2 regions of the Micromonospora sp. NPDC049799 genome follow, and region 1 is predicted to be linked to the other one. Evidence: riboswitches for the same ligand, from Rfam matches in the RefSeq annotation. Region 1 holds a riboswitch; the other holds the start of a gene.

The links. A riboswitch is a leader RNA that binds a small molecule or an ion and turns the genes downstream of it on or off. The one in region 1 is predicted to bind cyclic di-AMP.
Region 2: another riboswitch for cyclic di-AMP. It lies ahead of AB0I76_RS05685 (hypothetical protein); the one in region 1 lies ahead of AB0I76_RS17030 (hypothetical protein).

What each region holds. Positions count from the first base shown of each region.
Region 1 covers NZ_JBFAMU010000211.1:871-8,258, reverse strand. Annotated here, with positions in the region: gene AB0I76_RS17055 (hypothetical protein) at 85-231, opposite strand; gene AB0I76_RS17050 (STAS domain-containing protein) at 598-960, shown strand; gene AB0I76_RS17045 (5'/3'-nucleotidase SurE) at 988-1,806, opposite strand; gene AB0I76_RS17040 (PfkB family carbohydrate kinase) at 1,803-2,780, opposite strand; gene AB0I76_RS17035 (SRPBCC family protein) at 2,964-3,422, shown strand; gene AB0I76_RS17030 (hypothetical protein) at 3,500-4,561, opposite strand; cyclic di-AMP (ydaO/yuaA leader) riboswitch at 4,566-4,697, opposite strand; gene AB0I76_RS17025 (cation diffusion facilitator family transporter) at 4,848-5,768, opposite strand; gene AB0I76_RS17020 (AAA family ATPase) at 5,859-7,388, opposite strand, start outside.
Region 2 covers NZ_JBFAMU010000038.1:2,473-4,731, reverse strand. Annotated here, with positions in the region: gene AB0I76_RS05690 (YibE/F family protein) at 1-1,068, shown strand, start outside; cyclic di-AMP (ydaO/yuaA leader) riboswitch at 1,235-1,365, shown strand; gene AB0I76_RS05685 (hypothetical protein) at 1,370-2,259, shown strand, end outside.

The DNA of each region.
Region 1 (7,388 bases):
CCACTTCGGACTCCGGCGTCTCCGGCGTTGCGCTTCGCCTGTCCCGCTGATGCCCAGCGGGCCGTCGGCGCAAACCGGTGCGGGTCAGCGGAGCGTGACCACCGCCGGTACGCCACGCGCGAAGTCCTCGTCGTCGTCCTCGTCATCGTCGCCGCCGCCGCCGAAACCGCAGGCCAGTACGAGGGCGAGCAGCGCGCCGACTCCGGCCAGCGCGGCAAGTCTCCTGATCATCGATCGTCCTCTCCGTCGCAGTCGCCGTCCTCCGGCCGATGGTAGGCATCGCGGGCGACCCATCGGACGAACCACGCCGGGCCGGCGGGTGCGCCGGCACGGGTGAGGCTGCGGGGGGCACGCCCGGGAACGGTGGTTGCGGCCATCCGGGCGGAAGACCGTTACCCTGGTCCGGCGACGTCGTCCCACAGGGGCGAGCGTCGGGTGAATAAGAAGTGAAAAGTCCGGACAAGGGCGATTTTCTGCACCCGAACAGCAGAATTGCTCATCCCGAGGGGTGGCGACCGAGGCCGTCGGAGGAATACTCTCGGTCGCGGCCCGCGTACTGATGAGGCGCCCGGGGGACGGGCGAGTGGAGGTGCTCGCGTGAGCCTGTCGATCGTGAAGTCGGTTCTGCCCGGTGGTGTCATCGAGATCGCTCCGCGTGGCGAGATCGACGTGGACACCGCGTACGAGGTGCGCGAGGCGATCGCCGAGGTCCTGGCGAAGGGCCGACCGACCCGCATCGAGCTCAACATGCGACTCGTCACCTTCATCGACTCCGTCGGCATCAGCGCGATGGTCGCCGGATTCCAGACCGCCGAGGTGAGTGGCGTCAAGCTCGTCGTCACCGAGCCGAGCCGGTTCGTGCACCGGCAGCTCTGGGTGACCGGCCTGCTGGGCCTCTTCGGCGCTCCCGAGCCCTACTACGCCGCCGGCCCGGCGCCCGAGGTCCTCCCCGGCGCCTGAGGCCGCCGGAAAGACGGGCGGGCCGGGTCAGTCCAGGCCGGTCAGGTCGACGTCCGAGACCTCGATGACCGCCCGGATCGCCGTCACCGACGCGTACCCGGCGGCGAGCAGTGCCACGTCGGTGCCGGCCTGGGCCGCCTCGCCCGGCTCCTCCAGCGAGGTCCGCACGAAGCCGTGCCCGGCCTCGGCCACCGTCATCTGCACCTGACCGAAGCTGGCCAGGGTGCCCCGGCGCACGCCGCGCAGGCGCCCGTGGGGCAGGTCGGGGGCGTTCACGTTCAGCACGCTCCCGGTCGGTCCGGCGGTCAGCCGGGGCAGCAGGTCCAGGGCGACCCGGGCGGCGGTGGACCAGTTCCGTTCGGCGTCGCGTACGCGGGCGGCGGCGGCCACCGCGGCCCCGCCACTGACCGCCGTGGCCTCGCCGGCGGTGAGCACGTCCAGGGAGACGGCCATCGCGCGGCAGCCGTTCGACGCGGCGGTGAACGCGGCGCCCACGGTGCCGGAGTGCAGCACGGCGCGGCCGGCGTTGGCGCCGCGGTTGATGCCGGAGAGCACCACCGTCGGCGGCGGCCCGAACGCGCCGTGCACCGCGATGAGCGCGATGAAGCCGGGGGAGCCGCCCACCCCGTACGCGGGCACGCCCTCCAGCTCGGGCAGCGGGTGCTCGCGGACCACCACGTGCCCGTCGCGTTCGATTGCGGTCATCGCCGCGCTGGTGCCGCTCGCCTCCTCCAGCGGCGCGGCGACCACCACGTCCAGGCCCCGGTCGGCGGCGGCGCGGGCGAGGGCCTGGATGCCCGGCGCGGCGATCCCGTCGTCGTTGGTGACCAGCACCCGGAGGCTCATCGGCCGGCCGCCCGGTCGGCCAGCTCCTCAGGAGTGGTCCGCTCCTGGGGCCGGCTGCCCGCGGGGGCCAGGCGCACCCGGTCGACGAGCCCGGTGATCGAGTCGAGCCGTCCGGTGCCGAGGCCGTGCCGCGTCACGTTGAGCGCCCCGGCCGCCGCGCCGGTCCGGATCGCGGTGCGGACGTCACCGCCCCGGGCCACGACGGCGGCCACCCCGGCGGTCATCGAGTCGCCCGCGCCCCGCGGGTCGGCGGCCTGGAGCCGGGGCATCTCCACCTCGAAGACCTCACCGTCGACCAGGGCCAGGGCGGGCTTGTCGGCCCGACTCACCACGACGTTCTGGGCGCCGGTGTCGTGCAGGTCGTAGATCGCGCGGACGAGCTCCTCCTCGTCATCCCCGGCGGCCCGGCCGTCGGCGATCAGCTCCTCGTGGCTGACCTTGAGGAAGAAGACCCCGCTGTCCAGCACGGCGGTCAGGTGCTCGCCGGACAGGTCGACCACCACCCGGCTGCCGTTGGCGCCGAGGTCGGCGGCGAAGCGCTGGTACAGCTCGGCGGGGACCAGCGCCGGCTCGTTCGGTCCGCTGAGCACGCTGACCGGCGCGCGCAGGCCCTCGCCGAGCGCGAGGTTGTAGAGCTCGTCCAGCTCGTGCCGGCTCAGCGGCTGGCCCGGCACGTCCACGACCTCCCGCCGGGTGCCGTCGCGCCGGTCGTGCACGTACCCGCCGCTGCCCGTCTCGCGGACCACGACCTTGAGGTCGGCGCCCTCGCTGACCAGGAGGGGCTCCAGCACCTGGCCGATCTCGCCGCCGAGGGCGGTGCAGAGCACGACGTCCACGCCCAGGGACATGATCATCCGCGCCTGCCACACGCCCTGCCCGCCGGGATGCAGGTGCAGCTCCGGGGCGTCGCTGGGCTGGTCGACGGTCACCGTCAGCCGGGGTGTCGGCGCGAAGACCATCACGTGCCCGCTCATCGCTCGTACCCGCTCATCGGTCCCGCCCTCCGCAGCTCTGGATGCCATCCGTGATTCCCCCCGAGCTGACCGTAGTCACCACGGCCGGCGAACATCGGTCGTCCGGCGGGTGTCGGTCGAGGCGTTGCCAGCGCAGCGGTCGTAGGCGAGGATCGGGCGACGAGGCGACGGTGGGGAGACGGCGTGCCGAGGCGTGAGTCCTTCACCTACACCGTCCAGGCCCGCTGCACGCCGGCCGAGGCCGTCGCGCTGCTGGCCGACCCGCAGCGGCAGGCCGACCTGCATCCGCTGATCGTCCGGGTCCGTCGGATCCGGACCCGGCCCGGCGCCCGGGCCAGCTACGCGATCACCGACCGGCTCACCGTCGGGCCCCTGCGCCTCCCGCTCACGTACCGGGCCGACGTCCTGGTCGCCGACCCGGACGAGGTGGTCACGGTGGCCCGGCAGCGACCCGCGACGACGGTGCGCAACCACACGCGGCTGCGGGCCGAGCCGGACGGCGTCCTGCGGATCGACGTGGAGATCGTCCTCATCGCTCCGGCGCCGTTGTTCGGCTACGCCTTCGCGCAGGCGCGCGCCGCTCACCTGGCCCTGGCCAGCCGGCTGGGCGCCGCCCTCGACCAGCCGCCGCCGTCGACCTGAGCGACCCGTCCGGCCGGCGTACGCGACGGCCCCCGGTGGGCCGCCGCGAGGCGTCCACCGGGGGCCGTCGGCGCCGGTCAGTAGACCGACAGGTGCACGTGGTTGGTGTGGTCGCTGGAGGGGTCGCCGTTGGCCCCGCTGTACGACTTCCACCCGCTGCTGGGCAGCCAGATCTGCCGGTACCAGATCACGTAGAGCACGGCGAGCCGGTCGGCGTTGTTGACATAGAACGCGGCGAGGTTGTTGCCGTACGTCCGGTCCCCACCGCTGGCGTCGCCACCGAAACCGTCCTGCTGGGCGGCGAAGTCGCAGGCGCGACCCTTCGGGTGCTCACCCGAGCCGCCGGGCCGGTAACAGGAGACGTACCGGGTGAAGTTGGCCGCCTTGGCCTGGTTGAGCGCGTGCAGGGTGCGCGGCGTGATGCAGCCGTCCGCCGGGGTCGGGTCGTTCACGCTGCACGACTCGGTCGGCCAGGAGCCGTCGGGGTTGCGCGGTGCCGGCTTCGCCGTCGCGCTGGCGGTGCGGCTGCCGCTGCTGCTCGGCGGGCTGGACGCCCGCTCGTTCGCCACGGTGAGGGCCTTCTCCGCCTGCTGCTTGCGCTTGGCCATCACCGTCTGCTGCTTGGTCTGCTCCCGGATCTCGACCTCCACGGCCAGCTTGGCCTGGGCGGCCTTGTCGCGGGCCTCCTGGAGCCGGCGCAGCGCCCGGTCCTCGTTGGCGGCGACCTGGTCCAGCGCGGCGGCGCGGTCCATGAAGCCGTCCGGGGAGCTGCTGTTGAGCAGGGCGGAAGCGGCGCTGAGCCGACCGGTGCGGTACGCGAGACCGGCGAGCTCCCCGACCTGCTGGCTCCGTTCGGCCAGCTCGGTCTCGTTCTTCTTCACCTCCGCGGCGAGCTGCTGCTGCCGCCGGAGTGAGGTGTCCAGGGCCCGTTTGGCGTCGAGGTAGCCCTTGCTGGCCGCTTCGAGCTGGGCCCGCAGGGCGGGAGTACCGCCCTCCACGTCGTCCCCGGGGGCGGCCAGAGCGGCGGTCGGGACGGGGGTGGCGCCGGCGGGGACCGGTGTGCCGCCCAGGGCGACGGCGAGCGTCGCGGCGATCAGGGCCGCTGTCCGGGCGGCGCGTCGTCGTACGGGTGTTGGCATGCAGGTGTCCTTCCGTCAGCCGCCGACCGGGTTAGCTGACGGGTTCGGGACGGAAGATCCCTACCGCTGACGCGGATGCACCCCAGGAACGCGGTTCCCCGGTTCGCCGTGGCAGGCGATTAGGCGGCGGCCACCGCCGGCACCGGTGGGTGCCGCCTGGCGGAGGCCGGATCAGAGCCTACCGGTGCTGGTGGGACGCTTGCAGCGGTGGTGACGCATGGTGCGCACGCCCTTACCGACAAAACCGGCATAAGCACACTTTACACACTCTGAATTAAGGAGATGCTCAACACCACTCAACTGTCCCGCAGGCCCCGGGAGTCGCGCCGGGCTCGATCTGCAACGTGGCGTGGTCGATCCGGAAGTCCTCCCGCAGCGCCGTCCGGGCCGCCGTCAGCACGGCGCCGACCTCGGCGTCCGGGGTCGTGGTGAGGTGCGCCGAGGCCACGTCCATGCCCGAGGTGAGGGTCCAGACGTGGAGGTCGTGCACCTCGGCGACGCCGGGCACGGCGGCCAGCCGGTCGTGCACGGCAGTGACCTGGAGGTGCTCCGGGGCGGCCTGGACCAGGATTCGCAGCGCGGACCGGCCCAGTCGCCACGTGCGGGGCAGGATGAACACACCGATCGCGACCGCGACCAGCGGGTCAGCCCACCACCAGTCGGTGACGGAGATCAGCAGGGCCGCCCCGATCACCCCGAGTGAGCCGAGCAGGTCGCCGAGGACCTCCAGGTACGCCCCCTGGAGGTTGATGTTCTCCTTGGCGCCGGGGCGCAGCAGGCCGAAGGCGACGAGGTTCGCGAGCAGGCCGAGCACGGCCACCACCAGCATCGGGCCGGCGGACACCTCCGGGGGGTCGCCGAACCGGCGTACCGCCTCGACCACCACGTAGACCGCCACGCCGGAGAGCAGCACGGCGTTCGCCAGGGCGGCCAGCACCTCCAGCCGGTACAGGCCGAAGGTGCGCTGCGGGTCGGAGGTGCTCCGCCGGGTGGCGGTGATCGCGGCCAGGGCCATGCCGATGCCGAGCACGTCGGTGAACATGTGCCCGGCGTCGCTGAGCAGCGCCAGCGAGCCGGTGCGGAGGGCCGTCACGGCCTCGACCGCCATCAGCGCGCCGAGCAGCGCGAAAGCGGCCCAGAGTCGCCCTCGGTGGCGGTGTGCGGCGTTCGCGACCGAACCGTGGTGGTGGTCGTGCCCTGCGCCCACGCGGAAACCTCCGTCGCAGTCCGGACCCACGTCAAATCTATGCTCACATCGCAATGTGTGCAACTGGAGTCGGTCTGTCGACGTCCCGGGTCAGCCGGTCGGCTCGACCGTGGTCAGCCGCTGGGTGGCCCGGGATAGGGCGACGTAGAGGGTCCGTACACCCGAGCCCGGATCGGCCCGGATCTCGCCCGGCGCGACCAGCGCGACCCCGTCGTACTCCATGCCCTTGGCCTCCAGGCTGGTCACCACCTGGAGTCGTGGTCCCCCCAGGCCGCCCAGCCAGCCCGCGACCTCGTCGCGGCGCGGCACCGGTGTGATCACGCCGACGGTGCCCTCCACCTCCGCGAGCAGGGCGGTGGCCGCCTCGACGACGGTAGTCTCCAGCTCCGACGCCGGCACCACCAGCTGCACCGGGTCCACGCCGGTCGACCGCACCGCGACCGGCAGCGGAAGGTCGGGGTAGAGCCGGCGGATCTCGGCCGCCGCCACCGCGAAGATCTCCGCGGAGTTCCGGTAGTTGGTGGTGAGGGTGAACTGGTGCCGACGACGCCGGCCCAGCGCCTGGTCCCGCGCCCGGGTCAGCTCCTGCGGGTCGCCGGTCCAGGCGGTCTGCGCCGGGTCCCCGACCACCGTCCACGACGCCAGCCGCCCCCGCCGGCCGATCATGCGCCACTGCATCGGCGAGACGTCCTGCGACTCGTCGACCACGACGTGGGCGTACTCGCGGTAGTCCTCCGGCCGCTGCCGGGCCGCCTCCCGGGCGGCCCGCTGCCGGTCGGCGAACGTGCTCAGCTCGCGCACCCCGCCGGCGAGCTGGTACGGGTCCCGCTTCGCGCGGGCCGGCTTCATCGGCTTGCCGAGCAGCTCGTCCAGCTCGTCCAGCAGCGCCACGTCGGCGATCGTCAGCCCCTCGGCGTCCAGCGACCGGTACGCGTCACCCAGCAACCGGATCTCCCGACCGGAGAGGATCCCACCGGCGTACCGGCGCAGCCGGTCCGGGTGGGCCAGCCAGCCGAGCACGTGCCGGGGGTGCAGGCGTGGCCACCACGCCTTCAGGAACTCTCGGAACTCGGACCGCTCGGCGATCTCGTCCTCGAACGCGCGCTGCTCGGGCAGCCGGCCGATGCCCAGCCGGCGGGCCTGCGCCCACAACGCGGCGAACACGCCGTCGAAGCCGGCCCGGCGCACCTCGTTGCGGCGGGCACCCCGGTGCAGCACCCGCTCCCGGATCCCGTCCAGCTCCCGCCGGTCCAGCCGGAGCAGCTCACCCCGGTACAGCAGCCGCAACTCGACCGGCCCGTCCGGCACCGCGTCCCGGGCCGCCCGCTCCAGCACCCGGCGCATCCGCAGCGAGCCCTTCACCGCCGCCACCTCCGGCGGGTCGGTGCGGGTGGCCCGCATCCCCGGGAACAGCGTGCCCAGCGAGTGCAGGGTGGCGGTGTCCTCGCCCAGCGACGGCAGCACCGAGGCGATGTACTCCACGAAGACCGTCGACGGGCCGACCACCAGGATGCCGCCGCCGGCGTACCGGCTCCGCTCGGAGTAGAGCAGGTACGCGGCCCGGTGCAGGGCCACCGCGGTCTTGCCGGTGCCGGGGCCGCCGGAGACGATCGTGACGCC
Region 2 (2,259 bases), on a different contig from region 1:
GGGCCGGACGCCGGGCAGCAGGTGGAGACGCCGATCCCCGTCGGGCCGGGCGCACCGACGGTGGCGGCGGGCGACGAGATCATCCTGGTGGAGCTGCTCGACCCGGCCGACCCGACGGTCAGCAGCTACAACATCGCGGAGCACCAGCGCGGCGCACCGCTGGTCTGGCTCGTGGCCCTCTTCGCCGCCGCGATCGTCGCGTTCGGGCGGTGGCGCGGGCTGGCCGCGCTCGCCGGCCTCGCGGCGAGCTTCGCCATCCTGCTCACCTTCGTGCTGCCCGGGATCAGCGCCGGGCAGTCGCCGCTGCTGGTCGCGGTCGTCGGCGCCGCGTTGATCATGTTCGTGGTGCTCTACCTGACCCACGGGGTGACCGCGCAGACATCCGTGGCGGTGCTCGGGACGCTCGGCAGCCTGGTGCTGACCGGCGTGCTCGGCACGCTCGCCACCGCCGCGACCCACCTGACCGGGTACGGCAGCGAGGACGCCACCACGCTGTCGATGTACCAGGCCGACGTCGACCTGCACGGGCTGCTGCTGGCCGGCATCATCATCGGCTCGCTCGGCGTGCTCGACGACGTCACGGTCACCCAGGCCGCCACGGTCACCGAACTGGCGCACGCCAACCCCGGGCTGACCCGGTTGCAGCTCTACCGGGCGGCGACCCGGGTCGGCCGCGCGCACATCGCCTCCACGGTGAACACGATCGTGCTGGCGTACGCAGGCGCCTCGCTGCCCGTGCTGCTCCTGCTCACCGCCGACTCGCGGGCGGTGACCCAGATCCTCACCAGTGAGTTCCTGGCCCAGGAGATCGTCCGCAGCGCGGTCGCCACCCTGGGTCTGATCGCCGCGGTGCCGCTCACCACCGCGTTGGCGGCCGTGGTCACCACGGCCGGCCGGCGGGGTGGTACGGCCACCGCCGGCGACACACCGCCCGACCCGCCGCTCCCCCGGGCGGCGGTACGGGCGGAGGCGCTGGAGGCGCTGAGCGCCCCCCGCGCGACGGACACCTCCCCCGCCACCCCCGGCAGGTGGCCCGACCGGGACAGGAGCACGGACACCGCATGGTGAAACTGCGTAGCGTGATCACGCGGACCCACCCGCCTGATAGTCGCGTCACTGGTCATCGGCTTTGGCGTCGAAATAGCTCGTTTGGTCGGCTACCAGACGTAGATCCCCAGGACGACTGTCGGGTAACCTCGCTGCCGGTCACCGCCGAAGGCGCGCAGCGGCGCCTGCGGTGCCGCCGCCCAATCGCCGCGAGGCGAACCGGGGACCCAGGTACCTGGGGTGAATCCGCGAATGCGGTAGGGGCCACTTCCGCCCCGAACCCGTCAGCTAACCCGGTCGGCGGTCGACGGAAGGGAACACTGTGACGGCACCCCTACGCCGCTGGTTGACACCTGTGGTGGCCGTGCTCGCCGCGCTGGTCGTGTTCGTCGGGCCCCTCCCGGCGTCCGCCGCACCGGCACCCCCGAAGCCCTCGGGCCACGACAGCCAGCCGACGTTGCTCAACGACGTCATCGAGGCCAAGAACCGTGACTTCGTGAAGGCCGAGGCGGCCCTGAAGAAGTCGCAGAAGCGCCAACGGGAGCTGGAGCTGGAGGTCAGCCGGCTCCAGCGCGAGCTGAACGCGCTCGCGCCGCAGGTCAACGAGATCGCGGCCCAGTCGTACCGGAGCGGACGGATCGGCGCCGTGTCGATGTTGCTGGAGGCCCGGACCCCGGACTCCTTCGTGCAGCGCGCGGGCGCCCTGGACGAGCTGAACATGGTCAACGCCAAGCAGCTCGCCGAGGTCAACGCGGCCAAGGCCCGCGTGCAACAGGCGAAGCTGGCGGTCGACACCGAGGTCCGGGACCAGCAGCGCCTGAGGAACAACATCAACCGGGATCGGGCCGCGGCCGAGAAGGCCCTCGACCTGGTCGGCGGCACCGGCCTCACCGGCGGCCTGGTGAACGCCACGTCACCGGTCGCCCGGGTCGCACCGGGCCGGACGGCGGACGGCGACTGGCGGTCCGAGTCGTGCAGCCAGCCCGACCCCACCACCTCCGGCTGCGTCACGCCCCGGACGCTGCACATGTACAAGGAGGTCAAGCGGGCCGGCTTCACCCGGTTCGTGGGCTGCTACCGGTCCGGTGGGCCGTACGAGCATCCCAAGGGCCGCGCCTGCGACTGGTCGCTCCAGAACAGCGGCTTCCGGTCCTGGTACAACAACGACACCCGGATGTACGGCAACAACCTGACCGCCTTCCTGGTCCGCAA